DNA from 3 places in the Sinobaca sp. H24 genome. Region 1 is predicted to be linked to each of the others. Evidence: riboswitches for the same ligand, from Rfam matches in the RefSeq annotation. Region 1 holds a riboswitch; each other region holds the start of a gene.
The links. A riboswitch is a leader RNA that binds a small molecule or an ion and turns the genes downstream of it on or off. The one in region 1 is predicted to bind thiamine pyrophosphate.
Positions count from the first base shown of each region.

Region 2: linked by a shared signal. The riboswitch ahead of MMY81_RS31455 (acetylornithine deacetylase) and the one ahead of thiD (bifunctional hydroxymethylpyrimidine kinase/phosphomethylpyrimidine kinase) in region 1 are both predicted to bind thiamine pyrophosphate.
Region 3: linked by a shared signal. The riboswitch ahead of tenA (thiaminase II) and the one ahead of thiD (bifunctional hydroxymethylpyrimidine kinase/phosphomethylpyrimidine kinase) in region 1 are both predicted to bind thiamine pyrophosphate.

Region 1 covers NZ_JALBWT010000029.1:50,163-60,900, forward strand. Annotated here, with positions in the region: gene MMY81_RS25130 (glycerate kinase) at 1-252, shown strand, start outside; gene cls (cardiolipin synthase) at 339-1,802, opposite strand; gene coaW (type II pantothenate kinase) at 1,999-2,844, shown strand; gene MMY81_RS25145 (MarR family winged helix-turn-helix transcriptional regulator) at 2,870-3,316, shown strand; gene MMY81_RS25150 (efflux RND transporter permease subunit) at 3,695-6,826, shown strand; TPP riboswitch at 6,865-6,964, shown strand; gene thiD (bifunctional hydroxymethylpyrimidine kinase/phosphomethylpyrimidine kinase) at 7,089-7,886, shown strand; gene thiM (hydroxyethylthiazole kinase) at 7,917-8,750, shown strand; gene thiE (thiamine phosphate synthase) at 8,743-9,378, shown strand; gene cobA (uroporphyrinogen-III C-methyltransferase) at 9,543-10,679, shown strand; partial or broken gene nirB (nitrite reductase large subunit NirB) at 10,710-10,738, shown strand, end outside.
Region 2 covers NZ_JALBWT010000056.1:3,660-14,397, forward strand. Annotated here, with positions in the region: gene MMY81_RS31435 (ATP-dependent helicase) at 1-91, shown strand, start outside; gene MMY81_RS31440 (cold-inducible protein YdjO-related protein) at 61-255, shown strand; partial or broken gene MMY81_RS31445 (pyruvate oxidase) at 338-2,048, opposite strand; gene corA (magnesium/cobalt transporter CorA) at 2,142-3,101, opposite strand; TPP riboswitch at 3,225-3,327, shown strand; gene MMY81_RS31455 (acetylornithine deacetylase) at 3,402-4,682, shown strand; gene tenA (thiaminase II) at 4,685-5,353, shown strand; gene egtD (L-histidine N(alpha)-methyltransferase) at 5,395-6,363, opposite strand; partial or broken gene MMY81_RS34740 (ergothioneine biosynthesis protein EgtB) at 6,364-6,534, opposite strand; gene egtB (ergothioneine biosynthesis protein EgtB) at 6,642-7,610, opposite strand; gene MMY81_RS31475 (alpha/beta hydrolase) at 7,758-8,666, shown strand; gene MMY81_RS31480 (flavin reductase family protein) at 8,679-9,137, shown strand; partial or broken gene MMY81_RS31485 (DMT family transporter) at 9,211-10,081, opposite strand; gene MMY81_RS31490 (potassium/proton antiporter) at 10,200-10,738, opposite strand, start outside.
Region 3 covers NZ_JALBWT010000006.1:165,096-175,833, forward strand. Annotated here, with positions in the region: gene MMY81_RS10895 (energy-coupling factor transporter transmembrane component T family protein) at 21-776, opposite strand; gene MMY81_RS10900 (ABC transporter ATP-binding protein) at 769-2,433, opposite strand; gene MMY81_RS10905 (ECF transporter S component) at 2,430-3,026, opposite strand; gene tenA (thiaminase II) at 3,023-3,721, opposite strand; TPP riboswitch at 3,852-3,954, opposite strand; gene MMY81_RS10915 (RrF2 family transcriptional regulator) at 4,113-4,526, shown strand; gene MMY81_RS10920 (IDEAL domain-containing protein) at 4,643-5,029, shown strand; gene MMY81_RS10925 (hypothetical protein) at 5,073-5,285, opposite strand; gene MMY81_RS10930 (FAD-dependent monooxygenase) at 5,331-6,539, opposite strand; gene MMY81_RS10935 (FAD-dependent oxidoreductase) at 6,496-6,864, opposite strand; gene MMY81_RS10940 (SH3 domain-containing protein) at 7,186-7,701, shown strand; gene MMY81_RS10945 (N-acetylmuramoyl-L-alanine amidase family protein) at 7,702-8,298, shown strand; gene MMY81_RS10950 (glycoside hydrolase family 30 protein) at 8,542-9,966, shown strand; partial or broken gene MMY81_RS10955 (ABC transporter permease) at 10,046-10,738, opposite strand, start outside.

The DNA of each region.
Region 1 (10,738 bases):
ACCGTTTACGGAAAAACACCTGTAGGCGTGGCAAAAGCAGCACATTCCGTTAACAAAAATGCCGTTGTTCTCGCTGTCTGCGGCCAGCTTGGCGAAGGGTACGAAGCAGTCTATGAGCATGGCATTACCGCAGCATTCAGCATGGTGCCTGGTCCGAATGACCTTCAAACAGCACTGAAGAACGGGCCGGAGTATGCAGAAAAGATTTCAAGAAGCCTTGCTCTTATGTGGAAAGCATCCAGCGGAAAATAAAAGCATCCGCAAAGCAGACGCTGGAAACATATGTAACAAAAAGCCGCTCCTGAAAAAGGGGCGGCTTTTTATGATAGATTTTTCTCTTATAAAATAGGCGAAAGAAGATGGGCAATGGCTTCTTTAAAGCGGATCCACAACGAACGTTTTTTGTAATTATTAAGGGTGAAACGAGTGGACTGCTTCATATCTTCTTCAAAAATAAGAGCCATCCGCTGGCTGAATGGATGATGATAAATAAATGCATTTACTTCAAAATTCAGGGCAAAGCTGCGGTTATCAATATTCGCCGTGCCGACCGAGCTGACTTTTCCATCTACGACAATCGTTTTGGCATGAATAAATCCATTATCATAAATATAGACTTCGGCTCCTGCTTCGAGGATAGTTCCAATATGAGAATAGGTTGCCCAGTATACAAACGGATGATCCGGCTTGTTGGGAATCATAATACGTACGTCCACGCCTGATAAAGCGGCAATCCGCAGGGCGTCCATCAGGCTTTGGTCCGGAATGAAATATGGCGTTTGAATATAGACCGATTCTTTAGCCATTAAAATCATTTTAATATACCCGTTTTTAATTTGTTCCCATTGGGAATCCGGCCCGCTCGAAACGATCTGTACGGCCGTGTTGCCGGCATGCGGATCGACTGCAGGAAACAGCCCTTCCTGATAATGAATATCCCGTTTATCGGGACTTGCTTGATTCCAGTCCAAAATAAAACGCGTCTGCAGGGCTTTTACTGCGTCACCGAGCATCCGCAGATGGGTATCTCGCCAGTATCCGAACTTGGGATCAAGTCCCAAATATTCATCACCGACATTAAAGCCCCCGGTATAGCCGATTTTACCATCAATAATGACAATTTTCCGGTGATTCCGGTAGTTAAGCCGCAGGTTAATGAAGGGGATGCGCCTCGGGAAAAAGATGCTTGTTTCTCCACCTGCGGCGTGAAAGGCACGGAATGACTTTTTGGAAATAGACCGCGAACCCATTTCATCATACAAAATCCGGACTTTTACACCCTCTTCAGCTTTTTTGGTTAAAGCTTTAATAATTCTTGTACCGAGCTTATCGTCGCGAAGAATATAATATTGAAAATGAATATGATCTTCTGCCGCTTCGATATCTTTCATCAGCGCTTCGAATTTCTTTCCGCCGTCAATGAATATATCTACTTCATTTTCCTGGGTAAGTACGGAATCGTTATTGACGAGCTGCATAAAAATAAGATCACGGTGCTCGCGGACCGATGGATCAATAAAGTGGAACCGTTCTTCCCGAAGTGCGGCAATTTGTGCTCGGATTAAATCTTCAATGCCGATTTTCTTAATGTCTTCCCAGTCAAATAACCGGCGCCTTGTCAGGTTCTGTCCGAAAATGAGGTAAAGGATAAATCCAAGAAATGGAATAAAAAACAGCACCATAACCCAGGCCCAGGTTGACGTGGCGTCCCTGCGTTCCAAAAATATGATAATTCCGGCAAATACGATGTTTAATACAAATAAAATACTTAATATAATAGAAAACACTTCGCCTATCGTCATGCAGTTGTGTCACCTCCGTAGATCTCCTTCCACATTTTAGCATAATTTAGAGAAAGACAGAGAAAGATAATATCTGTAAATAAAGAATAATCCAATGCAAAAACAGGATATACCACTTATAATGAGTTATACGATAAAAAGATACAGAGCAGTTGTGTTAACGACCGCCGTTGCAGGGAGAGGAGAAGCTGAATACATGAGTGATCAATATATAGGAATCGATGGAGGGGGCACTCTTTCCAAAATTGTGTATGCGAAAGGGAATGACTGGGGATACAAAAAAATCGCCACATCGAAATTCCACGAACTGCACGACTGGTTTAAAGAAACCTTTGATGATCCGTACGTACAGGTAACGGGGGGAAAGGCGGGGGCGCTGATGAAAGAACTGCCTTTTGCCGCAAAGAAAATTAATGAATTTGAAGCCACCTGTGAAGGAGTCAAATGGCAGCTGGAAAGAAGCGGTTTGATTAATAAAACAGGAGATCGTTTTATCGTAGCTAATGTCGGGACCGGAACATCTATTCATATGGTTGACCAGGACTCCTATGAGCGGATCGGGGGAAGCGGAATGGGTGGAGGCACGCTGCTCGGCTTATCTTATTTGTTAACGGGGGAAGATGAATTCGACAGGATTTTGACTCTCGGAGAGCAGGGAGACGGCAGAAAGTTAAACGTCACGGTCGGGGATATTTATTCTCATGAACCCCCGCCCATTTCCGGGGACTTGACGGCAAGCAACTTTGGAGATCTTGCTCAAATGAAACAGGGTACCCATAATAAAGAAGACTACATCGCGACCGTTGTACGGATGATCGGTGAAACCATTACGACGATGAGCGTACAGGCAGCTGACCGGATAGGGACGGACGCTGTTATTTATATAGGAACTACCTTTTCCAATCACAATACACTGCAGTCCATTATGACCCAGTACACGGAGCTTCGTGGGAAGAAGGCTTATTTTCTGGAAAATGGAGAATTCAGCGGGGCAATTGGAGCTCTGCTGAACAAAGGATTGAAAAAAGCGGTACTGCGGTAACGCAGCAGCCAGGGGTGAGAAGCAAATGGCATATGAAGAATATAAAGAAATACTGCACAGTACGATAAAGTCACTAGAAAGCATTTCAAGAAACCTGCAGCCGAAGCTTCCACTGCTTCAAAAACTTCAGCTGACCACAAGGCAGGAAGCAATGATGATGAGGCTTGTCCAGGATGAGAACGTCTCTATTTCAAACCTGGCCTATTATTTAAACATTTCGAAGAGCGCAGTCAGCCAGGCATTAAACCGTCTTGAAAAAGAAGAGCTTCTGATCCGGCTCATTAATGAGGAAAACCGCCGGGAAATGATTATCAAGCTTGGTCCCCAGGGAGAACGGCTCCAGGAGGAATTCCGGCTTTTTGAAGAATCGATTATCCAGGATTATATCAGCCAATTGAAAAAAGAAGAAATTGAACAAATCGACCAGACATTAAAAAAACTGGATAAGCTGATAAAAGAAACTGAAGAGTAAGAAATGTTCCTGCGCAAAGAGTTCTTTTTTGCAGGCTTTTGTATAAAAATATGTATTTTTGATTTTTTTCAACAGACTGAGCAGCATTTGCTGCTCTTTTTGCATGAAAATATTAATTAGATGAATTCTTTGTGAAATGGAGATAGATTAATTGACTCTCTGCTGTGGTTGCTTTAGTTTATTAAATAGTTAAGCTGCTTAACTATTTATATTCTTACATACAACAACTATTCCATTCTTTAACCGGCAGAATAATAATACACATATAAAAACTGGAACACATGGTATAAAATGCTTCTGCCCGGCAGTCTGAGGCACTGGAGAGTGTCAAAGTGAAGCGCTGAGAAGGGTGCAGGCGTAAGAGGAGGAACGGTGTACGTGAAAATTACTGATTTATCCATTCGCAGGCCGAAACTGACTATTGTAGGAATGATTCTTTTTATTTTACTGGGAGCGGTATCATTAACCAATCTGCCTCTCCAGCTTTTTCCGGAAATTGACCCTCCAGTTGCAGCTGTTGTAACAAGCTACCCGGGTGCGAGTCCGGAAGAAGTGGAGGAAAGTGTGACGATTCCGCTTGAGGAGCAGCTATCCACGCTTCCCGGCCTGAATAATATTACCTCGACCTCTGAAGAAGGCTCTGCTTTAATCCTTCTGGAATTCTCCTGGGAGACGGCTATTGATGATGTAGAGCAGGATGTTATCAGCTCGATGGGGGATGCCCCGCTTCCAGATGATGCGACGGATCCTTCTTTTCTGAAATTTGATCCTTCCATGTTTGGCATGGCGCAGATCGCTGTCACTTCTGATGATATGGAGGTAATAGACTTTCAGGATGACCTGGCTTCTATCCGCACAGAACTGGAACGTGTGGAAGGGGTGGCCAACGTTGATGAATCGGGCCGGGTGACGGAACGGTATGAAATTAACCTGGATCAGGCGCAGCTTGAAGAATATCAGATTACCCAGGAAGACATCGTTAATGTGATACAGTCCAACAATGTGTCGCTTCCGGGAGGAACGGTGGAGTCAGGAGAAAGAACCCTCACGACAAGAGTATTAAAGGAAATAGAAGCTCAGGAAGACTTAGAAGAGCTGTTTGTGACCATTGATCCTCAAACAGGAGATGAGCTGTTTTTGTCGGACGTGGCGGAAGTAGCCCTTGCTCCTGAAGAAAGAAATGCTATAACAAGAACAAATCAAGAGCCGGCTATGCAGCTTAACTTAATGAAGGAAACGGATGCAAATGCGGCAACGGTATCAGAAGCATTCAACAGTGAACTCGATACACTGCTCGAAGAAGATCAGTACAGCAGCCTGAATTTTACGACATTCTACGATGAAGGGGATTACATCCAGCAGTCGATCAACAGCGTGACTACAGCTCTTATTACGGGCGGTGTGTTTGCGATGCTTGTGCTGTTTTTCTTTCTTCGTAACTTAAAGACTCCGCTGATTATTGGAGTGGCGATACCATTTTCCGTTATCGTGACGTTTGGGTTTTTATATTTTACGGATGTCGGACTGAACTTGATGACTCTCGGCGGACTTGCGCTTGGCATTGGAATGCTCGTCGACAACGCCATTGTTGTAATTGAGAATATTTACCGGCATTTGTCGATGGGAAAAACGCCGAGGAAGGCGGCCTCCGAAGGAACAAAAGAAGTTGGGGGTGCGATTACGGCATCGACGCTGACGACCGTTTCCGTCTTTCTGCCGATTATCTTTGTATCCGGTATTGTCGGAAATATTTTCACCGAGTTTGCACTGGCGGTGTCCTTCAGCTTAATTGCTTCCTTGTTTGTGGCTGTTACCGTTGTACCGATGATGGCCAGCCGCATCCTGAAAGCCCCTAAAGAAGATATAGAAGAAAAAAGACAGAACTCCCGTTATATGAAGCGTCTGGAAAGAGCGAGCAAATGGTCGCTGAAGCATCGTTTTCTTACGCTGTTTATCACCTTATTATTTCTTATTGCGGGCGGTGCCGGTCTTGCTACGACAGGCGTTAACTTTCTTCCTGCAAGCGATCAGGGCTTTTTCTCGATCGATGTGGAAACAGAATACGGCACCAATCTGGAAACAACGACCGCTATTACTGAAGACATTGAAGCTATTTTAAATGAAGAGGGTGCTGTAGACAGCTACTTAACAATGATCGGCTCTTCGGGTGACGGCGGTGCCGCATCAGGAGGACCATCAGGTTCTAATGAAGCGCAGGTGATGGTCACCATGCAGCCTATGGAAGACAGAGAAGCAAGTACCATCGACTTTATTGAACAGATAGAAGATGAAGTCATCGACGTAGAGCCGGATGCTGATATTTCCCTTTCCAGCCAGACCGCTATAGGCGGAGGGGAAGCAAATACGGTTGTCTTTACGATCAGCGATCAGAATGTAAATACACTCGATGAGTCTAAAGAGTATATGATCTCAGAGCTGAGAGATTCGGAAGATATACGGGAAATATCGACATCAGATGAAGATACTGCGCCGGAACTGCAGATCTCTGTGGATGAAGAAAATGCACGAGACAATGGTCTTGCTGCCGCCCAGATCGCAGAGAGCGTGGATAATGCAACCCGCGGCCAGACGGCAACAACGATCCAGACGCCGGGGAGCACAACGTACGATGTGGTGGTTCAATATGAAACCGGAGAACTGGAAACAGCAGAAGATTTAGAAACGCTGCTGATTGCCAATCAGGAAGGCGAGTATATTGAACTCGGGGAAGTAGCTGACATTGAAGAAGGCAGCGGGCCCGCCGTTATTAACCGTGATGATCAGCAGCGCAGCGTGGAAATAACAGCCGCCTACAGTTCGAATACCACATTGAATGAGGCATCTAATTTAGTAACGGATATATATGAAAGCAATGATATGGCAGACAGTACCTCTCTAGCCTATTCGGGAGAGCAGGAACTGCTGGATGACGCGCTCGACAGTATGATATTTGCCTTTATTCTCGGCCTGCTGTTTATTTATTTAGTCATGGCCGGCCAGTTTGAATCTTTCAAATATCCATTTATCGTTATGTTCAGCGTACCGCTCGTGGTCATAGGAGTAAGCATTGCGCTTGCCATCACGCAGACTCCTCTAAGCGTTACCGTCTTTATCGGGCTTATCGTTCTGGCTGGTATTGTCGTGAACAATGCGATTGTACTGGTAGACTATATTAATCAGCAGAAAGAAAAAGGCATGGCTTCCAAAGAAGCTATTGTGGAATCTGTTAAACAGAGAACCCGTCCTATTCTTATGACAGCCGTGACAACGATTCTTGGCGTCGTTCCTTTATCACTCGGCATCGGGGAAGGAGCGGAAATTCAGCAGCCGATGGGTATTGCCGTTATCGGCGGGCTGGTCAGCAGCACTTTCCTGACGTTGTTTGTTATTCCAGTACTGTACAGCTTTATGGATAAAAATTTCCGTAAAATGAGAAAAGAAGAAAAAAAGGCAAAGAAAGAACAGAAACGCGAAAAAAAGCGGCAGAAGCAGGGAGAAATAAATGATTAATTGACAATAAAGCTTTCTCTCCCGTAACATGAAATAAAGACAACCACTAGGGGCGCATATGCTGAGATAAGGAAATTCCTTTGTCCCTCTGAACCTGATCTGGGTAAAGCCAGCGTAGGAAAGTGGAGCGTGCGTTTTTATCAGGCTGGCATAGTCAGCAAAAGCCGCTCCTTTCAAGGGGCGGCTTTTTTATATGGGGAGAGCAGAAAAGTAAAAGCTGTCCCGGATGTGGTGAGTACACCTAAAAACGGAGGAACAAATCATGGCGGAAATACCAAAAGTATTATCGATAGCGGGAACAGACCCTACTGGAGGCGCAGGCATTCATGCCGACTTAAAAACATTTCAGGAGGTCGGGGCTTATGGAATGGCGGTTATTACAAGCGTCGTTGCCCAGAATACCGTAGGGGTCAAAGACGTTTGGCATATGGAAAATGAAGCCATTCTAAAACAGCTGGAAGCAGTACTCGAAGATATCCGGCCTCAGGCGGTAAAAACCGGCATGATCGCTCTGCCATCTATGATTGAAAGCATCACGGACCGGCTGGAACGGGAAAATCTGCCGATTATTGTAGACCCGGTGATGGTCGCGACAAGCGGTGACTCGTTAATGGATAAAGAAACGACAGAGCTGATGATTAACCGGCTGCTGCCTATAGCAGAAGTCGTGACTCCTAATATGGAAGAAGCCGAAAAGCTTACCGGCGTAAACGTATCTACGATAAAAGAGGCTGAAAAAGCAGCCCGTCTGCTGGTCGATGAGATGGGAGCCGGGGCTGCTGTTGTAAAGGGTGGACACGCCAAAGATACGGCCATTGATGTGTTATATTATAAGAAAGAGTTTATTCATCTGACAGCGGATCGATTTGATACAAAGCATACGCACGGGACGGGATGTACATTCTCTGCGGCTATTGCTGCCAATCGGGCGAAAGGCATTCCCGTCATCAAATCATGTGAGCTGGCTAAGGAATTTATTACAAAAGCGATCAGCCATCCGCTCAATATCGGACACGGCAGCGGACCGGTTAATCACTGGGGACGATTTTTAGAGAAATAAATGAAATGACCTGGAGGGAAAGAGAACATGATGCATTCTGAAGGAAAAAAAGTATATAAAGTTCTGCATGAAATGCGGACAGCAAAGCCTCTTATTCATAACATTACAAACGTAGTCGTAACAAACTTTACGGCAAACGGCCTTTTAGCGGCCGGTGCGTCGCCTGTGATGGCGAATGCAAAAGAAGAAGCCGCAGATATGGCGGCTGCCGCAGATGCGCTTGTGCTTAATATTGGAACGCTGAACCAATTACAGGTGGAGTCAATGCTTCTTGCTGGAGCAGCGGCAAACAAAAAAGGCATTCCGGTAGTGCTGGATCCGGTAGGGGCCGGTGCTACAGCCTACCGCACGGATACAGCGCGCCGGCTTCTAAAAGAAATAGATATTTCCCTTATCCGCGGCAATGCAGGAGAAATTGCCGCTGTCGCAGGACTTGAAAGCAGCACACGCGGAGTCGACTCAGGATCCTCCCAGTCAGGAACAGCAGAAACGGCAGAACGTGCTTTTCAGGCACTGAAGCTTCCTATCGTGGTTACCGGAGCGGTTGACGCTGTAACGGATGGAAAAGATATGTACCGCATCCATAATGGCCATTCGATGATGACAAGAGTGACCGGATCCGGCTGTCTGCTAAGCTCCCTGATCGGTTCTTTTCTGACGGTGACGGACGATGTGGCATACGGCGCAGCCGCAGCGCTCGGCTACTACGGGGTAGCGGCTGAAAAAGCCGGCGGATTTGCTTCGATGAGAGGACCCGGCACGTTTCAGGTAGAGCTGCTGAACGCCCTGTACCATGTAGGGGATATGGATATCAGACAGCAGCTGACACTAAAAAAAGAAGCATTGAAAGGCACTTATGAATAAAGAAACACTGCTGCTTTATTTTATTATGGGCAGCCAGGATACGGATAAAAATCCTGCTGAAGTACTCGAGCAGGCGGTCGCGGGCGGGATTACCTGCTTTCAGTTTCGTGAAAAAGGACCGGCTTCAAAAACGGCAGAACAAAAAGAAGAGCTGGCTCGTGAACTGCTTGCTGTATGCCGAAGCCGCAGCATTCCGTTTATTGTAAACGATGATGTCGATCTTGCTGTAAAGATCGGGGCGGACGGCGTTCACATTGGCCAGGGGGATGAGCCCGCTTCTAGTGTAAAAAAGAAACTACCGGCCCATATGATTGTAGGCGTGTCGGCAAAAACACTGAAGGAAGCCGAAAAAGCTGTACAGGACGAGGCCGATTATATTGGAACAGGACCTATGTACGCCACTACATCAAAGGATGATGCCGATGAGCCTATCGGTCCGGAAGGCATACAGGACTTACGGAAATTTGGTATTACCCTTCCGATTGTAGGCATCGGCGGCATTACAGAGAAAAATGTGAAAAGCATCATGAGGGCTGGAGCTGACGGGGTATCGCTGATTTCTGCTATCAGCCGGGCAATAGATCCGAAAGAGGCAGCACAACGTCTTAGGCAGCTGGCTCAAAAATAATCACGACTTCAACCCGCTTCTTTTAAGGAGCGGGTTTTTTCTGTTATTTAATATGTATTTAATATGCATAATAAAGTGTGTTAGATTATCTTTCGCTGTTGCAGAAATTCCCAGCTTCTTTCTATACAATACATAATTATAAAGAAAAGCAGGAGTGAAACGAAATGAAACCAGGTGTCGTTTGTTTTGTAGGAGCCGGTCCAGGAGATCCGGAGCTGTTGACAATCAAGGGATTGAAAGCTCTTCAGCGGGCTGACGTTGTGGTATTTGACAGGCTGGTCCATCCCGCCCTGCTTTTGGAAGCTGATCCGGAAGCGAAATTTATCTACTGTGGAAAAAAACCGTGCGAGCATACGCTGCGGCAGCAGGATATTCAAACAGAGCTGCTGATTCAGGCAAAGAAGGGAAAAAGGGTCGTCCGGCTGAAGGGCGGCGATCCGGGTATATTCGGAAGAGTTGGGGAAGAGGCGGAAATGCTCCGCAGTCATAAAGTTGCCTATGAAATGATTCCGGGTGTAACTGCTGCCAGCGCTGCTTCGCTCTATGCAGGAGTGCCGCTTACGCATCGGGACCATGCCAGGTCCCTTGCTATTGTGACAGGGCACAGCAAAGAGAAGTCCGGGAAGCCGGAGGCAGACTGGGCAGGCCTCGCGAAAGGAATGGAAACGATCGTCTTTTATATGGGAATGAAAAACCTTCCTTTCATCGCTTCTGAACTGATCAGCCATGGAAAAAACGAAGGTACCCCGGTGCTTGTCGTTGAATGGGGGACCTGCGGCAGACAGCGGGAAATAATAGGAACGCTTGCTGATATCGAAAGAAAAGCGGCGGATCAAAAAATGGCAAACCCTTCCATCATTATTGTAGGAGAAGTAGCTGTACTTCATCACAAGCTGCAGTGGATAGAGAAGGGGCCGCTAACTGGAGAAGGATGCATTATTCATCATGCCACTCCGGAAACAGAAAAATTTCAAAAGGAATGGGAAAGCCTGGGAGCGGAAGTGTATACAGGGAGCCGCAAATGGGGAAACCGGGAAAAAACGGCTTTCAGCCATTTAACCATGGTCGGCCATGCGTCTCATATCATCGTGCCGGACCTGGCTTCCGCCGCTGACTGTCTGGAATCTCTTCCGGGAGACTTAATAGAAGATAAACTTACTTTCTACTGCTGTTCCAGAAGCGCCGCTGATTCGTTAAAGCAGGCAGGAGCACAGTATGTAACCTGTCTCCCGGAAGCTGGAAGTTTTGAAAAATGGATTTCATTGTCTGCTGATAAGCCTGCTCTAGCCGAAATCATCTGAGTTATATCATTCAAAGGAGTGTCGTACAGCATGCGTAAAGAGAATATTGTCTTAATAGG
Region 2 (10,738 bases), on a different contig from region 1:
GGAAGTATCCCGCTTTTTTTTAGATGCTTTCCCACACGCAACGCAAAAAGGAGCCAGCCCATGGAACAGTTGCCGGAAGAAAGAAAAATAGTAAAAGCATGGTTATGCACAAATGAGGATTGTATCGTATGGGTGAAAATTCAAACCCAGGAAGACGATACGCTTCAGGAAAAAACATGCCCCATCTGTAAATCAAAAATGGAAAAAGGCGAAAAAGAAGTAATTATCGCGCAAAGAAGAAACGGCAGAAGGTAATAAGAAAGGCGGAGACATCCGTTAAGCCCCAAAGCTCCTGGAGCTTCTCCATGATATTAAAAAAGAAAAGCCTAAAGCGGAATTACAGCCGCTTTAGGCCTTTTTTGATAGGTGGGATAGTAGTGGAGCCTTTGGAAAACATGCTTTTGATCATATACTGTCCGTAGTGGATGCCCTGTTGATAGGAAACTTTTCCCGGAAGCGGCGGAAGGTTTTCTACATGTGCGTCAATCACGACCGGTACGTCACTGGAGGCAGCCAGCTTCAAAGCATGCCTGAGCTCTTCCCGGGAATCAGCCGTATAGCCAATTCCACCGCAGGCCCGGGCAAATTCAGCGTAATCAATGTCGCTTATATCTGTCGCTTCAGGCTGATTTCCCATAGCCTGCTGCTCAAATTCAATCATCGAAATTTTTTCGTTATTAAATACGACCATGATAATGGGAAGCTTATACTTCACAGCCGTAGCAAAATCCTGCATTCCCATCGAAAAGCCGCCGTCTCCGACAATGCCGATAACCTGGCGGTCCGGAAAAGCCAGTTTTGCAGCGATAGCTCCGGGAAGAGAGCACCCCATTGTGGCAAGCCAGGAAGAGAGGATCATTTTCTGCTTTTTCAGGCGTAGATAGCGGGCAGTCCAGACCGTAACGCTTCCGACATCCAGGGAAATAACAGCATCATCTTCCAGGATGTTCTGAATTTCAGCAATAGCCTGCTGGGGTTGAAGAAGCTCTGTTTCTTTATCGATATCCTGTTGAAGCTCCTCATTCCAGTTTTCCCGCTTTTTTATATAGGTCTGGAGGAAATCGTCGTTTTTTTCTTCAAGCCCATTCGTAAACCAGGGAAGAATCGAACGTAGGTCCCCTACCAGGCCGACACGGGACGGATAGTATTTCCCTATTACAGAAGGATCGATGTCAATCTGGACGGCAGGTGTGTTTTCCGGAAGAAACTCCCGGTAGGGAAATGCGGTTCCGAGCAAAAGCAGCAGATCGGCTTCCTGGATGGCGTCATAAGAAGGCTTTGTCCCGAGCTGCCCGAGCTGTCCCATATTCTGTGGATGATCATCCGGTATCATTCCTTTAGCAGGAAGGGAAACAATGATAGGAGCTTTGATTTTTTGCGAAAGCCAATACTTCTTCGGCAGCATCTTCCGCGCCTTTGCCGACAAGAATTGCTGGCTTTTTTGATTCATGCATATATGTTACTGCTTCTTTGAGGTCTTTTTCCTCCGGACGGATGATAGGAGAAGAATAGATAGCAGACGTCAGAGCTTCTTTTGATTTGACCTTCTGGGCGAATAAATCGTCCGGGACGATAAGAACAGCAGGCCCCTTTTCTGCGTAAGCGGTCCGGATAGCCTGATTGAGCAGATCCGGAAGCTGCTCTGCCGTTTGAACGCGGCGGTTGAATACCGCAGCGTCTTCAAACATTGCTTCAAGTTTGAGTTCCTGAAAATTATCTGTCCCCACAAGTGTACTGCTTATCTGTCCTACTATGGCAAGAACAGGGGCTTTATCTTTTTTGGCATCATATAAGCCGTTCTGCAGGTGGACGGCACCCGGTCCTGCAATGGACAAACAAACGCCGATTTGATGAGTAAGCTTGGCATGGGCAGAGGCCGCAAGTGCTCCTGTTTCCTCGTGCCGTATTTGAATAAAACGAATTTCCTGCTGTTTACGAAGTTCCTCCATAAACTCATTAATAGAATCTCCCGGCATCCCGAAAATCCGGTCAATCTTCCATTCTTTTAAAAGATCAATTACGTGTTCACCGGCTGTTTGTTCGAGCATTGGAAATTCCCCCGTTTCGTATTAGTGTATAAGTTAAATGTTTCCCTGTTCCCGGACTCTTAAACAAATACTTTCCCCCTGATACGGGTGTGGTTATTTAAATATGTTAAACCAGCCTTTCCATTTAAACAAAAGCAGCAGGACGCCGGCCATAACGGCCATGACCGCAAGCGTAATAAAGTAGCCGTTATCGGCCGTGAGTTCGGGCATGTTGGTAAAATTCATTCCGTATAATCCAGCAATAAAGGTCAAGGGAATAAAAATAGTAGATACAATGGTCAGCGTCATCATAATTTCGTTCATTCGATTTGAGTTGATCGTCTGATAGTTGTCCCGCATATCAGAAGTCATTTCCCGGTTGGACTGAATAAGCTCGGTCTGCTTTAGTAAGTGATCATACACATCCCGGTAGTAAGCTTTGTGCTCTGTGATAAGGTCGAGGCGCAGGTCGAGCATCCGGTAAAGCAGATCCCGCATAGGGACAATCGTCCGGCGGAGCTGCAGCAGATCCCCGCGGATATCGAATACTTCATCAATTAAATCTCTGTACGTTTTGTCCGCATCTTTTTCTTCAATTTCATTGAGGCGGTCTTCCATCTGGTAAAGAGGTGGAAAATAGTCATCAACAATTTTGTCAATAACGGAATAGATAATATAATAAGCTCCGTTTTGCCGGAAATCCGCAGACGTTCGTGCTTTTTCCCAAATAGCATCTATTTCAGGTGAGGCACTTAAATGAAACGTTACTACATAATTTCTGCCGGAAAAAATATCGACTTCTTTTTTAGCAAATGTATCTTTCTGCAGAGAATGCATCACAAAAAACTCAAAATCCTCATAGTGATCGTATTTCGGACGCTGCATGGAATGAAAGCAGTCTTCTACAGCCAGTGGATGAAAGGCAAAATCCGTTTCCAGGCGGGACGCTTCTTGAGTGGAAGGGTCCCGGAAGTCAGCCCAGAACCATTTAATAGTTTGATCAGCAAGCAGTACAGCAACATCTTCATTTTCAATAAATTCATTATGTATCGTAACAGCGAGAGTGCGAATCATTTTTGTACTCCTTTCAAAGTCTTACCCAACGTTTATTAATAGCCTATTTGCCGCGTGGTCAAACATGAGGTTGTATGAAAGCGCAATCTGTGATTTACTAAAAGACATAAATGAATAGCACTGCATTACTTCTAGGGGAGCTTTGTAAGCTGAGAAAAGGAAACGTCCTTGACCCTTATTACCTGATCTGGCTGATACCAGCGGAGGGAAGAAGCTGAAGACTAACCTGACGTCTCTGCTTCTTCTTCCCGGAAGAGGCTTTTTTTATTTGAGTAATCACTTAATGAGGAGGCAGAGAAAGTGACGGACATATCCAGATTATTAACACATATGGAGGAAAGACAGGAAGATCTTCTCGACCTGGTAAAAACGCTGGTATCATACGAAACGCCGGCGCCGCCGGCAAGAAACACAGCGGAAATTCAGTCATTTATTGCATCTTATTTGGAGAAGGCAGGATATGAGATAGACAGCTGGGACGTTTACCCGGGAGATCCCAACGTAGTAGCGACGAAAAAAGGAACCGATTCAGCCGGATATCACAGTCTTATTCTAAACGGACATGTGGATACAGCTGAAGTAGAAGGATCAGAATGGAAAACAGATCCTTATCGGGCCGAAATCGAAAACGGCTGGATTCAAGGGCGGGGTACGGCTGATATGAAAGGAGGTCTGGCAGGAGCCTTATTTGTTATCCGTATGTTTCATGAACTGGGAATAGAACTGCCGGGTGACCTTATGCTGCAGTCAGTGATCGGAGAGGAAGTAGGTGAAGCGGGAACACTTGCGTGCTGCCGGCGCGGTTATAAAGCGGATTATGCGCTTGTTGTTGATACCAGCGATCTGCATATACAAGGGCAGGGCGGAGTGATTACCGGATGGATAACGATTAAAAGCCCGGATACATTTCACGATGCGATGAGACGGAATATGATTCATGCCGGAGGTGCAGTGAAGGGAGCCAGTGCGATTGAGAAAATGATGGTCATTATTCAAGGGCTGCAGACTTTGGAAAGGCAGTGGGCTGTGGAAAAAAGTTATCCGGGCCTGCCGGCAGGAGCGAACACGATTAACCCTGCTGTTATTGAAGGAGGAAGACATGCAGCTTTTATAGCAGATGAATGCCGGCTCTGGGTGACCGTTCATTTTTATCCGGATGAAACACATGAATCTGCAGCAGCAGAAGTAGAGGAGCATATACGTAATGTTGCTTTGGGAGACCCCTGGCTCCGACATCATCCTCCCGAATTTACATGGGGCGGCACCTCCATGATTGAAGAAAGAGGAGAAATTTTCCCTTCTCTTTCGGTTGATAAGGAACACCCTGGAACAAAACTGCTGGCCCAGGCTTTTGAAAAAATGGCCGGCGAAAAAGCCGATCTCGATGTTTCTCCTACCGTGACAGATGGAGGATGGCTTGGTGAAGCCGGCATACCAACTGCCATTTTTGGGCCTGGAACGCTTGCCAACGCTCACGCTGTGAACGAAAGGCTTTCGATCGATCAATTAGTAACATTTACAAACACGCTCGCCGTTTATGTATATGAATGGCTGCATTCAGAAAAAAAGAAGGAGGAATAGAAATGTCATTCAGCCGTACGCTTCAGCAAAAACTACAGCCGATCTGGAGAAAAAACCACAGTCATCCATTTGTTACTGGAATGGGAGATGGGACGCTGGAAAAAGAAGCCTTTCGCTATTTTATGATCCAGGATTATTTGTATTTAAAAGAATATGCCCGTCTATTTGCGATGGGAACGATGAAGGCCCGGACATTAAAAACGATGGGAGAGTTCGCGGATCTGCTTCAGTCTACGCTCAACGAAGAAATGCAGCTGCACCGGGACTACAGTGCCAGGCTTGATATTACAGAAGAAGAGCTGGAACAGGCCGAGGCAGCTCCCGTGACCTTGGCCTATACGAGGTATATGCTTCATGAGGGGCAGAATGGAGGGCTGGCTGAACTGACGGCGGCTCTGCTCCCATGTATGTGGAGTTACGCAGAAATCGGCCGGGATCTAAGTCGCATTCCAGGAGCAGTTGAGCATGAGCTCTACGGGGAGTGGATACGTACCTACAGCGATCCGGATTTCCTGAAACTCGCAGACTGGTGCATTGATCTGCTGGACGAGCTGGCAGAAGGAAAGCCGCAGCATGAACTCGATAAACTGGAGGAGATTTTCTTAACGACGACCAAGTTCGAATACTTGTTTTGGGACATGGCGTATTATCACAAAAACTGGCCGGTATAACAGAAAAAGAGAAAGCACGATGGGTGCTTTCTCTTTGCTGTTTACGGTCGTTTTAATAAAAATACTCCAAACCATTCCTTTTCATCTGTCCAAAAAGCATCTACGTTTAAATGAGACTGCTTAGCCAGGGCAATAAACTCGGCAATAGAGAATTTATGAGAGTTTTCGGTATGAATGGTCTCTCCCTTGGAAAAATGAAAGGTGTGTTCTTCCAGCGATACCAGCTGTTCTTTACTGCTCTGGAGGTGCATTTCAATTCGTCCGTTTTCCTCAGAATAAAAAGCATGGTGCGTAAACCCGGCTGAATCAATATCAGCTTTCATTTCTTTGTTCATACGTTCCAGAATATTTAAGTTAAATGCTGCCGTAATGCCTGCAGGGTCATTATAAGCATTATGAAGAACAGCAGTATCTTTCTTTAAGTCTACCCCAATCAAAATCTGCCCGTCGTCATGCAGTTCGCCGGCCAGTGATTGAAGAAAAGCGGCGGCCTCTTCTTTTTGAAAGTTGCCGATCGTTGAACCGAGAAAGCAGATGGTTTTATTATTTCCCCGGTCCTGGTGCAGAAAGTCCAGAGTGCTCGTATAATCTGCACATATGCCGGTAACCTCCAAATCCGGATATCGTTCCAGCACTCTTTCTGCGGTATCCTGAAGCGCACTGATCGATATATCCACCGGCTTATAGGAGGCGGGGCTCTTCAAAAAAGGGAGCACCTGATTAATTTTGTCGAAGCTTCCGCTTCCAAGTTCAATAATATGCGCACGGCCGCCTATTGCTTCAGCAATATCAGGACCAAAATCGTGCAGAATATCCATCTCTGTCCGGCTTACGTAATATTCCGGCAGCTTCGTAATGGCGTTGAATAATGAACTTCCCGTTTTATCGTAAAAATGCTTGGCCGGCAGAGCCTTATGGGTTTTTTCGAAACCGGCAATTACATCTTCTTTAAAAGATGACACATCAGGCTGCAGGTCAACCAGCGTATAAGGAAGATTTGTTTTTTTCATTTATTCATCCTTTGCAAGGCGGATGCCGCTGAACTGCCAGCGTTTTTCAGGAGGGAAAAAATTCCGGTACGTCGAGCGGATATGAGACTGCGGTGTTGCACAGGATCCTCCGCGCAGCACCATCTGGTTACTCATAAATTTGGCGTTGTATTCTCCAAGAGCCCCCTCAAGCGGCCGGTTATTGGGATAAGGAGCGTAAGGACTTCTGGTCCATTCCCATACGTTTCCATAAACATGCTCCGGCTTATCAACCGGGGCAGGATGGTACGTTTCTGCTTCTACAAAATGTCCCTCTGTAGAATATCCGCTGAACGCGTGCTCCCATTCCTGTTCTGTAGGGAGGCGGAAGCCTGCCCATCGGGAAAGGCGTCTGCTTCATAATAGCTGATGTGGGTGACGGGTTCTTCCGGATTCACCTTCTTAAGCCCCTGCAGAGAGTAGGCGTACCATTCGCCCTCATGCTTTTCCCAGTATAAGGGAGCTTCCCACTGCTCCTGTTTAACGATAGACCAGCCTTCGGACAGCCAGTATCCGGCCTCTTTGTAGCCGCCGTCTTCAATGAAATTCATGTATTCTCTGTTTGTTACGGGAACGGTCGCGATCGAAAATGGATGGATCCAGTATTTATGAACTGGACGTTCATTATCAAAAGAAAAATGAATATTATTCGTGCCTATTTCTGTCAGTCCCTCCTCAAATGTCAGCCATTCCCTCGGTGCAGCGGTCGTTTCTGAAAAATGCTCCGGTATAATAGCAGGATTTGTCGGATTGATCGAGAAGTTGTACTTAGTGTCTGTAATAAGCAGCTCCTGGTGCTGCTGTTCGTGCTGCAGACCTACTTCCATCAGATCAGCAATTTCTTCTGTTAAAGGAGTGTTCTGTAAAAAAGCTTCCACCTGCTGCTCTACGTAGTCACGATAAGCAAAGGTTTCCGCTACAGTGGGCCGCGAAATCAGCCCGCGCTGTGACTTGGGGAAAATCTTTCCCTGTGTTTCATAATAGGAGTTATAAAGAGCGTTGGAATCCTTGGAAAATTCTTCATAGTTTTCAGCATGATTTTTCAATATAAACTGTTCAAAAAACCAAGTTGTATGGGCTAAGTGCCATTTTGCGGGACTCACGTCTGGAGATGCCTGCATCATATAATCCTCCGTTTCCAGAGGGGTGGTAATGTGAAGCGTTTGTCTGCGGATTGTCCGGAAATTTTCCAGAAGCTTTTCAACAGCAGCTGAAGCAGTGTATTCGATGGGGAAAACCTCCTAAAAAAATTTTACTTATCTCATACCTTCTTTTTGATGGAACGAAACCTGCAGAACCGTCAGAATAATAGAATGTTAGAATTCATTATAGAGAGGGTACATAATGATATACGTCAAATAACATGGAGCGGTAAAATGATAAATACCTGGCAGGCTAAAGCAATTAGAAAAAAAGCTTCTTTTAAAAAACGCCCTTCTACAATAAATATTCAGGCGGTCGCCTCCGCTGAAAAACGATTGATTTCTACAACAGGACGGCTTACTCCTGTAACTTTTTATTATCCGGTAACATCGGGAACAGCAAAACTTCCTATTTACATAAACCTGCATGGAGGCGGGTTTGTACATGGAGATGCTTCTCAGGACGATCCTTACTGCAGATATATAGCAAATGAAGCTTCTTGTCTGGTAGTGAATATCAATTATGCGAAAGCGCCGGAATCTCCATTCCCGGCAGCGCTGGAAGAAAGTTATGAAGTAATAAAATGGGTGGTTGACCACGCCGAAAGCCTCGGTGCTGATAAAGACCGGCTGGCTGTCGGAGGTCAGAGCGCAGGGGGTAACCTGGCTGCAGCGCTTACCCTGCTGGCAGCTATCAGGAAAGAATTTTCTTTTTCAAAACAGATTCTTAATTATCCAGTGCTGGATTTGGTAACGCCAGCCGAAGAGAAGCCTGTACTTGATGAAAATCGGGTCATCCCGGCTAAACAGATGACTTTTTATAATAACTGCTACGTGCTGGATAAGGAAAGTGCTAAAAATCCACTTGCCTCTCCTATCATGGCGGAAAATATGAATGGTGTTCCGCCGGCACTGGTTATTACCGCAGAGTATGATTCCCTGGCAGAAGAAGCAGAGCTGTATGCTGCTAAGCTTACCAAACATGGAATCGAAGCCGAGCACAGGCGTTTTGACGGGTGTGAGCATGCGTTTACCCATGACGGCCCGAACAGGCAGGCAGAAGAAGCATGGGAACTTATTGCCGGTTCACTAAAAACATCCCTGCATACCAATGAACCAGCTTCATCATCTACTACTAAATAAGGAGTGAAGAAAATGGACGATCGTTTATTTAAATCCGCCATGGGCAAATTTGCCTCCGGCGTAACCGTAATTACAACAGAAACAGACGAAATATATGGAATGACAGCCAACGCTTTTATGTCGGTATCCCTTGATCCAAAGCTGGTAGTTGTTTCGGTGTCTAAAAATGCTACCTGCCACGAAAAGATCAAAGAAGCCGGAACCTTTTCGGTTAGTATTCTTTCGCAGGAGCAGGAGAAATATTCCATGTACTTTGCCAGACAGCTCAAAGAAGATATAGAAGTATCTTTCGAACGCTTTGAAGGCCAGCCTATTATTGAGGACTCTTTGGCGAGCCTGGTCTGCAGAGTGCATTCCACCCACGAGACAGGGGATCACACATTGTTTGTTGGAGAAGTGATTAACCTTCAAGTACAGGACGGAGATCCGTTGCTGTATTTTGAAGGAAAATACAATAAATTTGCTGAGTAAATAAAAGCAGCTGTGTAAAAAATCCTGCTGACACAAAAGCTGGGCCCGGAGATTTTCTCCGGACCCAGCTTTTTTAGTTTGAAGTTTTTACACTCACTACGGTAACAGTAACCAGAATGAGCGCCATTCCGAGAAGCTGAACGAAAGTTAAATGATCACCAAGCAGCAGCACACCGAATAAAGAGGCGGTTACCGGCTCAACCATCGCAACCATTGAGGCTTTTGCAGGAGTCGTTAAGCGAATTCCGATTACATATAAGATAAAAGAAATTCCGGCGCCGACAATGCCTAGAAGAAGAAACCAGCCTGTATCATTTGATGTCAGAACAGCGGCAGTTTCGTTCATATCAGCAAATATAAAAAGAATAATGCAAAAAGCAAGAAACGCAATGGTTAACGTAGCCTGGGGTTTCCCAAGAGACGAAGCATTTTTAAATCCAAATATAAAAAAGCGCGTAGGAAAGCCCGGCAGCCAGGCCGGCAGCCACCCCTAAAGCATTGACGGTAAGGGACCCCATATTATAAGCCCCTGTAAGAAGTATAATCCCTATAAGAACCCCGGCAATGCTTCCCCATTTCAGCCAGGTGGAACGTTCCATTCCGAGTATAAAAGAAATAAGAAGAACAAATATTGGTGCTGTATACATTAAGGTAACCGCCACAGCGATACTTGACGCCTGAATACTTACGAAATAAAAGGTGAAATTCCCGGCGACCCCGACTCCTGCAAGCAGAGCCCATATGTAGAAAGAAGTAGAGCGGACCCAGTTGTCTTTAAAACGAAAAAGAACCCACGTAAAAAAACAGATAAAACCAATAATTCCCCGGTAGAGCGAAATAACAATAGGGTCCCAGCCCCGGCTCATTAAAATATCGGCAATACCCCCGGTGATCCCCCAGAATACTGCAGCCAGCATCACTAACCCGACGCCTGCGTATTTCATATTCATAATCTGCCTCCTCAATCGTTGTTTTTATATTTTCATTCATCATTCCTTTTTAGAAAATAGATTCCATTTATCCCATTTTAGAAGAGTAAATGGAACCCTATTATCATTATTTTTATGAAAAACGTTTCTTTTCTTTTTGTCCATCGAGCATCTGCTTTAAATCATGTTTTTTTCTGGTGGCTACGAGAATAAATAACGTATCGCCCGGCTGTATTTCAATGTTGGCATCTGTATTGAGAAGCTCTCCATCGCGGACTAATGCATTAACAACAGATTCTTCCGGAATATTGAGGCTGTTTACATGATGACCGATGATGGCAGAACGCTTGGAAGCTTTGTATTCGACCAGCTTGGCATCTGTTTTTCCAATATTGACGAGCTCCCAGGAGGAATGCTCATCTTTAGTGTCGGGGGCGGTGACTTTTAGTTTATTGGACAAGGGAGCAATAGTTGATCCTTGAATTAAGGCAGAAGTGAGTACGATAAAAAAGACCGTATTAAAAATGATCGAATCGTTATCTACCCCGGCAACGATAGGGAAGGTAGCCAGAATAATCGGGACAGCACCGCGCAGCCCGGCCCAGGATAAGAACAGCCGGTCATTCAGGGAGAAACCGCTTCCTATTGTGGAAAGGAAAACGGCTGCCGGTC
Region 3 (10,738 bases), on a different contig from region 1:
TGCTCATTACATATGTTTATTTATATAGGGAACCACACTAAGCTTACTGCTGTTAAAAGAACGCCGCCCATAAAAACTATATCTTCTTTATGGTAAGGCATGGCCTGATAGCGGGTGCGGTTTCCGGCCCCGTCAAATCCTTTCACTTCCATAGCAGCTGCCGTTCTTTCCGCTTTACGGATGGCTCCGGCCATTAATGGTATAGCGTACTGTTTCCACTTCCATACACTTTGCTTGTTTCCCATACTGCGCATGTGATGAGCCCTTTTTATCTGCCTGAACTCTTCATGCAGCTGAGGCAGGAATCGATACGCAGCCATCAGCCCGTATCCTATGCCGGGCGTAAGTTTCCATTTTTCCATCAGGCTCAGCACTAAAGCAGTTGGACTCGTCGTTAACACAAACAATAACGACCAGGAAGCGAAAACGAGCGCACGCAGTCCGAGCGAAAGACCAATTTCGATATTTTCAGCAGCAATGGGAAGGCTGCCGATTTGAAATAACACTGTCTCCCCCCGCTCCTCCGGAAACACGGCCTGCAGCCAAACAAAACTAAACCCAAAGAACAGGAATGGCAGCAGAATAAGAAGCAGACGCTGAATAGGAACACGTCCTAATACCGCAATAGCAGTCACTGTAGCTGTTAGAAGTAACAATGGCCGCCATACGTCGTATATAGGAATCATGCAAAGCATTATTATTAGAAGACTCAACAGCTTCACGGTGGGATGTACACGCTGCAAAAATGCGTTCTGGTGCTGATACGCTTCAAACATAGATCAATCGTTCCTTTTCTTGTCGCATCTCCATGCAGGCTGGTATTACCCCGCCGGCACGATGAATCTGATCTGGATGATGGAAAAAAGAGGCTGTGTCTCCTTCATAATAAACAACCCCTTCATCTATCGCAATCACACGACTGGCATAGGAATAAACAACATTCAAATCATGTGTAATCATGACAATCGTCTTGCCTTCTTCCTGCAGCTTTCGAAGTATCATTAAAAGGGCATCGGTGTTTCTCTGGTCCAGGCCAAACATCGGTTCATCAAGCAAAAGAATCGACTGACTGCTTGTAAGCATGACAGCTGTCGAAAGTCGTCGTTTCTGTCCCTGACTCAGCTGAAAAGGATGGCTCATTTTTTTGTGCTGCAGGGCAAACAGATCGAGTAATTCCTCCACACGTTCTTTTATAGCTTCTTCTTTCCATCCTTCGATTTCCATGCTGTGTCTCAGCTCTTTTTCCACCGTTACATGAATAAACTGATGTTCCGGCTGCTGAAACACAATACCAATCGCAGATGCGATTCTTTTCATCGATTTTCGGGTGAGCTTTTCCCCGAACAAAGACACATCCCCCTGCTCCTGTTTCAGCCAGCCTGTAAGCAGTTGAAACAGCGTGCTTTTCCCTGATCCGTTGCGGCCGACTATCGCGTGGAACTCTCCCTTATAAAACCGGCAGCTCAGCTCATCTATTACTTTGGTGCCTTTATAGCGGAAACTGAGCTTTTCTCCCTCCAGCACTATATTTTTATCATCAATCCTCCCGCTTCCAGCTGGGACAGGAAGCACGCGGTTGATTATTTCTGCAGGGAGATGCCTTGTTCCCTCCTGCCACTGCTTTATAGTTACAGGCATCCTCCTGAACAGTTCCGGGTGCTTATTCAGCAGGGCATAGGCTGTTTTTGTAACAGACGGCAGCCGAATACCCATGCTTACCATAGCCTCTGTATGTTCAGTCAACACGTCCCGCGGGGCACCATCTGCAAATACGGACCCTCTATCGTCCATAACAATCAGCCGGTCTGCCAGCTCGACAACCTCATCGAGCTGATGTTCAATCATGATCAGCGTCTTTTCTGCGTCCTGTTTAATTACCTGCAGGCATTCAGCCAGACTGCGGCGGGCGGCAGGATCAAGCTGGGACATTGGTTCATCAATAATCCATATATCGGGGTCCTGGCACCAGAGAGATGCCATCGCCGCTTTTTGCTTCATCCCGCCGGATAAAGCATGTATCGCTGTATCAATATGCGCTTGCATTCCCACCGCTTTTAACGCGCTTTGCATTCGGCTGTCCATCTTTTCTTGAGCAATGGCTCTGTTTTCCATTGTAAATGCTAATTCATCACGAATGACTGCCATGCAGAACTGAGTATCCGGATCCTGAAACAATACGCCTGTTTTAGCGGCTGCTTCCATTATGCTTCGATGTGATGGTATTTCTCCGTCCACCTGAAGCTCTCCTGCCACGTCTGCTTCTACCGATCTCGGGAGAATGCCCTGCACAGCCAGAGTGAGCGTGCTTTTACCCGATCCGCTTGGACCAATTACCAGCACATTTTCTCCACTCCTAATTCTTGATGTGAAGCCGGCCATCGCTGGTTCCTTCGTAAATGGATAAGTCACTGTAAGCTGATCGGCTGTTATCATGAGATATCCTTTTCCATCGTTCGGCTGCGGTACTGCTTTCCTAATGCAAATCGATCGAGCACCCCTGTTTTCACCAGCGCATCACTAAAGCTTTTTCCCGCCCATCCGGCTAAAAGTGCTCCGCTGATCAGCATCGTCCCCATCATCGCTGCAGCAACAATAAAGGAATACTGGTTGATTCCATATAAGAAGTACTGCGTCCAAAAAGCCGCAAAGGTGCCTCCCATACCCGCCAGCATTAAGACCGGCAGCGAGAAATAACGGTAGAAGAACAAGGCGAAAATAAGCTCAGCCCCAAGTCCCTGAGTAAAACCAAGAATTAATACGGCACCGGCATTTACCGAGCCAACCATAATTTCCGTTCCGGCTGCAATCATTTCAGCAAGAAGAGCGGTTCCCGGTTTCTGGATAATATACATACACACAATTGGAGCCAGTATCCAGAAGCCGGCCATCAAACCGCCGCCTACCGGCCCTATCACACCACTCACTACCTGACCAAGCAGAACCCAAAGCAAATAAAGTACGCCAAACACGGCTGAAATAAATGCAATGACTACAATGTCCCGGAGATTTAGTTTCTCAGCTTTCATCCCTTACGTCCTGTTTCTTCCAGCGTGCGCTCAAACGGCCAGTCCGCCGCATGAAAAGCCATGTCAAAAAACATATACTCCAGCTGGCAGCCTTCCATAAATAACCGGCGCCATCTATTTTTTTCTTCTTCCCCTGCCGTCTCTGCCAGTTCATCAAGCCGATCAATGTATTTATACATTTCCCGCTCCTCCCTGTCTCCGTAAAAACGGATCCAGTCGTTAAATGGATGCTCCGGTCCCGGGCTGACCTCTTCCATGAGCTTCTCTCCTACATACAAGTACACCCATGGGCATGCAAGTGTAACAGCTATCACATCTCCAAGGGTGCCTGTCGAGGAATAATGCAGCATCTGCAGGGTATAATGCTGGGCTGCCGGCGCCAGGTCATATCCCTGCAGCGATTCATAGGATACTCCTGCCTGCTCACACAAATTATGGTGTGGATGTGTTTCACTGTTTAATACAAATTCAATCGTATCGTTAAACATGGCCATATCTTCTCTTGAATTACATTTAGTTATGCCATATGCTTTTGCTTTGATCATGGCATTCAGGTATTCATAATCCTGTTTCACATAGTGTGTAAGAGAAGCAGCTGGCAGCTCCCCTTCAGCAATACCCCGGATAAACGGGTTGTTATAGCTTGCTTCAAATAAGTGTTCTGTGTCCTTCCAAAGCTGTTCAGAAAATTTCATGTCAAAAGACCTCCTTTGATGCCATAAGCATCCGCAGGTGATACCGACAGAACAACCGGAGGCACAAAAAAGGGCCACCCCGTTGTGGAGTGGCCCTGAACATATATAGTCTAAAAAATAACCATACTGCAGGATGCCGTCTCCACTTTCCTACGCTGGTATTAACCAGATCAGGTTCAAAGGGACCAAGATACATCTTGTCTCAGCCATTTACGGCACCCCTAGCGGATTACTTATGAACTTGCCACTACTATAGCACAATAGATAAAATATTCAACCTTCTTTTTTGAAAAAAATACCATTAGCACTTCTTTTTAATTGACAGAATTTTCTGTAACAATTATACTTACAGTATATAGAAGGATCGCTTCCCCGGGAAAGGGTGATGCCTGTGAATAGAGAGTTTTCACTCGCTGTGCATAGTTTGTTATTTCTCGATACAAAGCCGGAACGCTATGCAAGAAGCACTGAAATAGCTTCCAGTGCCCAGGCTCATCCGGTCCAGGTAAGAAGAGTTCTGAGCGTTCTTAGAGACTGCGGATACGTGGAATCTAAAGAAGGCATCGGCGGCGGTTTTTCTCTAATAGGAGACCCGTGCCGGATCAATTTATGGGATATCTACCAAATAACTGCTGAAGGCACACTGCAATTTAAGAAAACAGAAGAGAGTGTATCGTATTCGCTTTATTCGTCCACAAATACGCTTCTTTCGATCATTCTGATTGATGCTGAAGAGCATTTAGGAGACTTTTTAAAAAATTATACGATCGCTGATTTATCCGATCTGCTCGATAAAAGCAGATAAGTTGACGGTGCCTTACCCCAGTAAGGTACAATAAGAATTAATTAACCGCATTCCTGCTATGGACCCGAAGACAAGGCACTCTCTATTTTTAGATATCCTTTGAGGAGGTTTACAGAATGCTCACAAATAAAAATACGCTTCAATATGGTGATTGGGTAAAAGCTGTAACAAACAATGATGAGCTGATTTTTGGGTATGTCGATCACGTTAATTCCTTAAACGAAACGGTAACACTGGTTGTCGTATCTTCCGATAACAAAGCATCTATCGGCCGTAAGATAGCGCTTATTCAGCAGAAAGTAACGAAACTCGAAAATGCAGGCCTCGATTATGAAGCCGGTCTGCTCAATATGATAGATCTGGCACTCGAATCCAATGACAAACCGTGGTTTATGGAGCTGACCGCTTCTCTCTACGAGCTCCAGCAGCGGGATCCTTCTTCTTCCGGCTTGCTGCTGCTTGAATCCAACCCAAACAACAATACACAGAGCAATAACCCATAGACGCATAAAAGCTCCGCTTCTCGTATAAAGAAGCGGAGCTTTTTTATGCTATTTTTCTTTCTTCCAGCATTTTCAGTATATTATCTATGCCAATGATGCTGGAAAAAAGAATAATAGATCCCAATACAAGGTAGAGACCATTTCTCTCTGTTGTAAGGATACCGCTCAGCAGAAGGCCAAGCAGCAGAATGGAAAAAAGAAACAAAATGCTATGACAGATACATAAAGCAGCAAAACGTGCTTTGGATATTTCCATAAGCCCTCCCTTATCCCGAGCTTCTAATACTATATCACGTTTTCACTAATTTGCTGCATGGCTTTTGGCCGCTTCTGTAACGATTCCGTGCTCTCTCATGTAGGCATTCAGCTCATAGGTATCCTGATATTCGCTTAAAAATCCGATATGTCCATCGGGACGGATAAAGCAGAGAGCATCTTCGACGAGTCCCGCCTTGGAAGCTCGCTTATCCCACGGCCATTTAAATAAAGAAATATGGTGCCGTGACGCAAATTCTTTCATAGAGTCACTTGCCTGACCATATATATGAATCTGCCAGTCCATTTCATTCAGCGCATCATAGTTATAGCCCGTATACGGGAGGCGCTGGCCGGCGTGCAGCCTGTTTTTGTGTCCATAGCTCAGATCGCTTTTTTTATAATTTACACGAATCTGGGAAAGAATATTAAATACAATCCGCCGGATAAATCTGGAATAATTTAACAGAGGGATCCCGGCCGGAATAATATTTTTACGAAGCAGCTTGCTCGGTTTATCTTTTGCAACGATTCTTGTAAACGCACGGTCGGTGCTTGCCACAAGGACCTTAGCAAAGGTACGTCGCTCCGGGCTGTATGTTTCCAATATAGATGGATGTGCCCGTTGTTGAATGACGGATGCAAGCTTCCAGCCCAGGTTCACCGCATCACCGATTCCCGTATTCATTCCTTGTCCGCCGGCAGGACTGTGTATGTGCGCGGCATCCCCGGCTAAAAACACACGACCCTGTTGAAAGTGTTCAGCCACACGATGATGAACGCTGTACGTCGAATACCAGTTTACTTTATCAATCCGCACTTTAAATGCAGATTCCAGAAATGGTTTTATATCTTCAAACGAAGTCTTTCCCTGCTTTTGCAGCTCTCTCGGTATAATACTAATCAGCCTGGTCGTTTTACTGCTTCGTACCGGCATAAAGATCGCAAATTCATCTCCGCTGAAACACATGTTCATACTTTTCGAACTAATAGCTTCTCCTTCTCCTTCAATATCAATCACACAAAATATCTGTGGGTAGGTACCGCCTGTAAAATCAATATCAAGTTCTGTCCGCACGATGCTTGAAGCTCCGTCGCAGCCTACAAGATAAGAGCTTTGAATTTCTTCCGTGCGACCGTCTTTTTTGACTACAGCCGTCGTCCCTGTGTCATTATGAGTAAAGGATACAAGCTCCGTTCCCCAATCTATTTCAATCCCCTGCGCTTTTAGTTTTGCTAATGAGAAATGCTTCATGGTCATCCTGAGGATAAGTCAGCACAAATGGATAGGGACTCAAATCACCGCCGAGCAGCTGAAAATTAACTGCCGCTTTTTCTTCTCCTTCCACCCGTACCAGAATGTTATCCAGCTTGATGCCATTGTTTATTACTTCCTGGTCAATGCCAAACTGCCGGTAAAACTCCAGCGTTCTCGGCACAACGGCCATTGCTCTTGATGCCTGGCCGGGACCGCTGTCTTTAGCGATGATGCGAATTGGAATATGATAACGGGAAAGCTCAAGCGCCAGCGTAAGACCGGTAGGCCCTGCCCCGATTATTATTACTTCCTGTTTATCCATAGGTCTGTCCTTCCTTTCCATACTTCCTGCTGTGGTTTATACAGCCCTTTTTACGACTATACCCTTCACTGCCTATAATCCTGCATTCATTTTAAAAAGATTCTTCCCTTCGTTTTAAAACATTGTTCTATCCCTGAAAAAGCACTTCTTTTTCCAGTAATAGGTAAGAACTAATTGAAGAATGGGACTTTTCAAATTTCGGTCCTACAGGTAGTATTTCATACATGGTCTTTTTTTTCCTGAATACATAAGCTGTTCTACTGAGGATATTATCCTGCAGCAGGGAAATCAAAGAAACTGCCATAAAAAAAGGAGCGATGTATGAACAAAAAACAGACAGCCGCTTTTATGGTTTTTGCTTTGGCTGTTACAAGTCTGCTGCTTTTCTTTTCTCCTTTTCAGGAACAAAGAGAAGCGAGCGCAAACGAAATAAGCCAGACAGGAATTATCAGCGGAGTAGAAAGCAGTTTGAATGTCCGCTCCGGTGCAAATGCCTCCTCAGAAGTTAGAGGATGGCTGCCTAACGGTTCTACCATTGAAATTGAAGACATTGTAGGAGACTGGGCGCTTATTTATTTCAACGATACATATGGGTATGTCAGCATGAACTACGTTGATCTAAATGAACCTTCCGCCGGATCAGGTGATCGCACGGGCCAGTACCAGGGCACAGTCACAGGAGTAAATAACAGCCTGAACGTCCGTTCCGGCGCCAATGCCTCCTCTGAAATCCGCGGCTCGCTGCCAAACGGCACCACAGTCGAAGTAGAGGATACGGTCGGCAACTGGGCACTTATCTACTTTAATGACACGTATGGCTATGTAAGCCTTAATTAATTGTCGGTTGTAGAAGGCAGCACGCCTGCACCTGTTACACCTCCGGCCGGAGGCGGAAATCCGCTTGCTGGTGAAACGATTGCCATCGACCCCGGTCACGGCGGCAGTGATCCCGGAGCTGTTGCCAACGGTCTTCAGGAAAAAGATGTAGTGCTTGATATTGGCCAGCGGGTGCAGCAGAAATTAAATGCTGCCGGCTCTGACGTGGTTATGACAAGAACTTCCGATGTTTATGTAGGTCTTGAAGAGCGCGCTCGTATAGCCAATGCTGCAAGTGCCAGCAGCTTTGTGAGTATTCATGCGAATGCTGCAAATGGTGCAGCTTCCGGTACAGAAACGTTCTATTATACCGGCAGTCAGGACGGCGCAGAGCTTGCCGGCCTGATTCAGGAAGAAATGATCAAAGCTCTTGGAACAGCTGACCGTGGCAGTAAGGATGCAAACTATTCTGTTATCCGGAATACATCCATGCCGGCTGTTCTTGCTGAGGTCGCTTTCATGGATGAGCCGTCTGACGCGGAGAAACTCCGCTCCAGTGCTTTTCGTGAAGCTGCAGCCAACGCCATTGTTAGAGGATTGGAACGCTACTACAGCTAACATAGCGGCATTATTTTCCACCCAAACGCTTTTGTCTATCACTAAGATAGACAGAAGCGTTTTTTAATTTTTCAGCTGTGCTTGAATAATATTTTCCGCTCTCTGTTCTATATAAGGTTTATTTAATTGTATTTCGTTCGTTAAAATGGATATAATGAACGAGTGCCCGATCAGCGGCTATATTAAATTAGTAAGGGAGCGGTTTATATACTTAAAAATAAATGGTTACGAACAGGACTCATTATGGCTGCCCTGCTTGCTGCTGTAATCGGCGTTTTCCGTCTTGCAGATTATTTAGATAACAGTGCGGAAGTTTGGCTTACTACAGGCGACGAGGAAAACCTGCTTGATGAACAGGCGGAGATAGAATTCCAGCCGGATGAAGAGACACCGGAGGCTCCCCTGACTGTGGAAGTCGACCCGGACACCACTTATCAGGAAATCGAAGGATTTGGCATGGCGGTAACCGGATCTTCCGCCTATCTCATTAACAATGTTCTGACGCCGGATCAAAAAGATGATCTGCTGGATGACATTTTTACAGATGATGGCATTAACATGAATTTTATCCGTCATTCTATTGGAGCATCCGATTATTCTGTAGACGAAAACGGTGATCCGCTCAGCTACTCCTACAACGATGTAGAGGAAGGCGGCACTGATTACGATCTGGAAAACTTCTCGATTGAACCGGATCGGGAAGTATGGTCGCTTCTTGGAGAAATTCAGGATAAAAACGAAGATATATTTATCTTCGGCTCTCCCTGGTCGGCACCGCCATGGATGAAGGAAGAATACACATTCAACGGGTCGTTTCTTGATTATACGGATCCTGCGATTTACGAAACATATGCGGACTATTTTGTGAAGTACATTCAGGCCTATGAAGAGGAAGGCGTGGAAGTTGATGCTGTAGCGGTGCAGAATGAGCCTGAATATACGTCAGAGGAATATCCAACAATGAGTATGAACGGCATCGAACAGCGTGACTTTATCAGGGAACATTTGGGCCCCGCTTTCGAGGAAGAGAATATTGAAACAGAAATCATCGCTTTTGATCACAACTGGGATACCGGGCTTGATTATGCCAATGCAGTGCTCGGTGATGAACAGGCCAATGACTATACAGACGGTATGGCTTTTCACTGCTACGCTGGTGAACCTGAGGCGATGACCGATGTTCATGAGGCTTATCCAAATAAAAACATCTACGTAACTGAGTGCAGCGGCGGCAGCTGGAATACCGATTTCGGGGAGAATCTAAGCTGGAACATGACCAATATGCTGATCGGCGGCACAAGAAATTATGCGGAAAGTGTCCAGTTCTGGAACCTGGCCCTTGATCCATCAGACGGTCCTCAAAACGGCGGATGTCCTGACTGCCGCGGGGTGGTTACCATTGATCCTGATACGGGGGATATAACAGAAAATGTTGAATACTACACGCTTGGGCATGCGAGCAAATTTGTTGAACCCGGTGCGGTGCGCATTGATTCCACCCACTATGCTGATGAGATTGAAACAGTGGCTTTTGAGAATCCGGACGGTTCTCATGTCTTAATTGCCGCCAATCTCAGTGCCGGGGAGCAGGAATTTAAAGTACAAGAAGACGATGAATCGTTTATGTATTCCCTCCCTGCTGAATCAGCAGTTACGTTTACCTGGTAGAAGCAGGCCGGACAATGCTGCGGCAAATGAAAAAGACCCTTCCTCAATTGGAAAGGGTCTTTCTTTCGTATGTTCCGTATTATTTTTTGTGACGGAACAGATACATTGTAAGCGGGGCAAAAACCGCCGTCAGCAGAAGAGAAACGAGCAGCACCCATCCAATATCCTGAATCGTTGCAGAACCGTGCATAAGCCCTCTAATTGCTGTCACAAGAAGAGAGATAGGATTCCACTCTACAAATCCATGCAGCCAGCCTGGAAGGGTCTGCGGATCGACAAACACATTGCTGACAAAAGTGAGTGGAAAAAAAACATCATGCTGATCATCATAAGGGATTTTTCAGACCTCATAACAATGCCGAGCGCAGTCCATATCCAGGAAAAGCTGAATGAAAATAGGAGGAGCAGTCCTACCGCAGCGACGACCCCGATGGCTCCGCCTTCTGGACGAAAACCGAGAATCAGGCCAAGAGAGATCATAATAAACGCTGCCATGGAATAACGAACCATATCGACAGCCAGCGCTCCGACCAGCAGCGCCGGTCTCCAGATTGGAAGCGTCCGGAAACGGTCGAACACGCCTTTTACTATATCTTTGTTCAAATCCATTCCGGTATACATTGTAATCATCGTCACTGTCATGACGAGAATACCCGGCAGCAGAAACTGCAGATAATCCCCTGTTGACCCCGCAATAGCTCCCCCAAATAAATACGTAAACATTAATAGAAAGATAACCGGAAAGGCAGTTACATCAAACAATTGTTCCGGT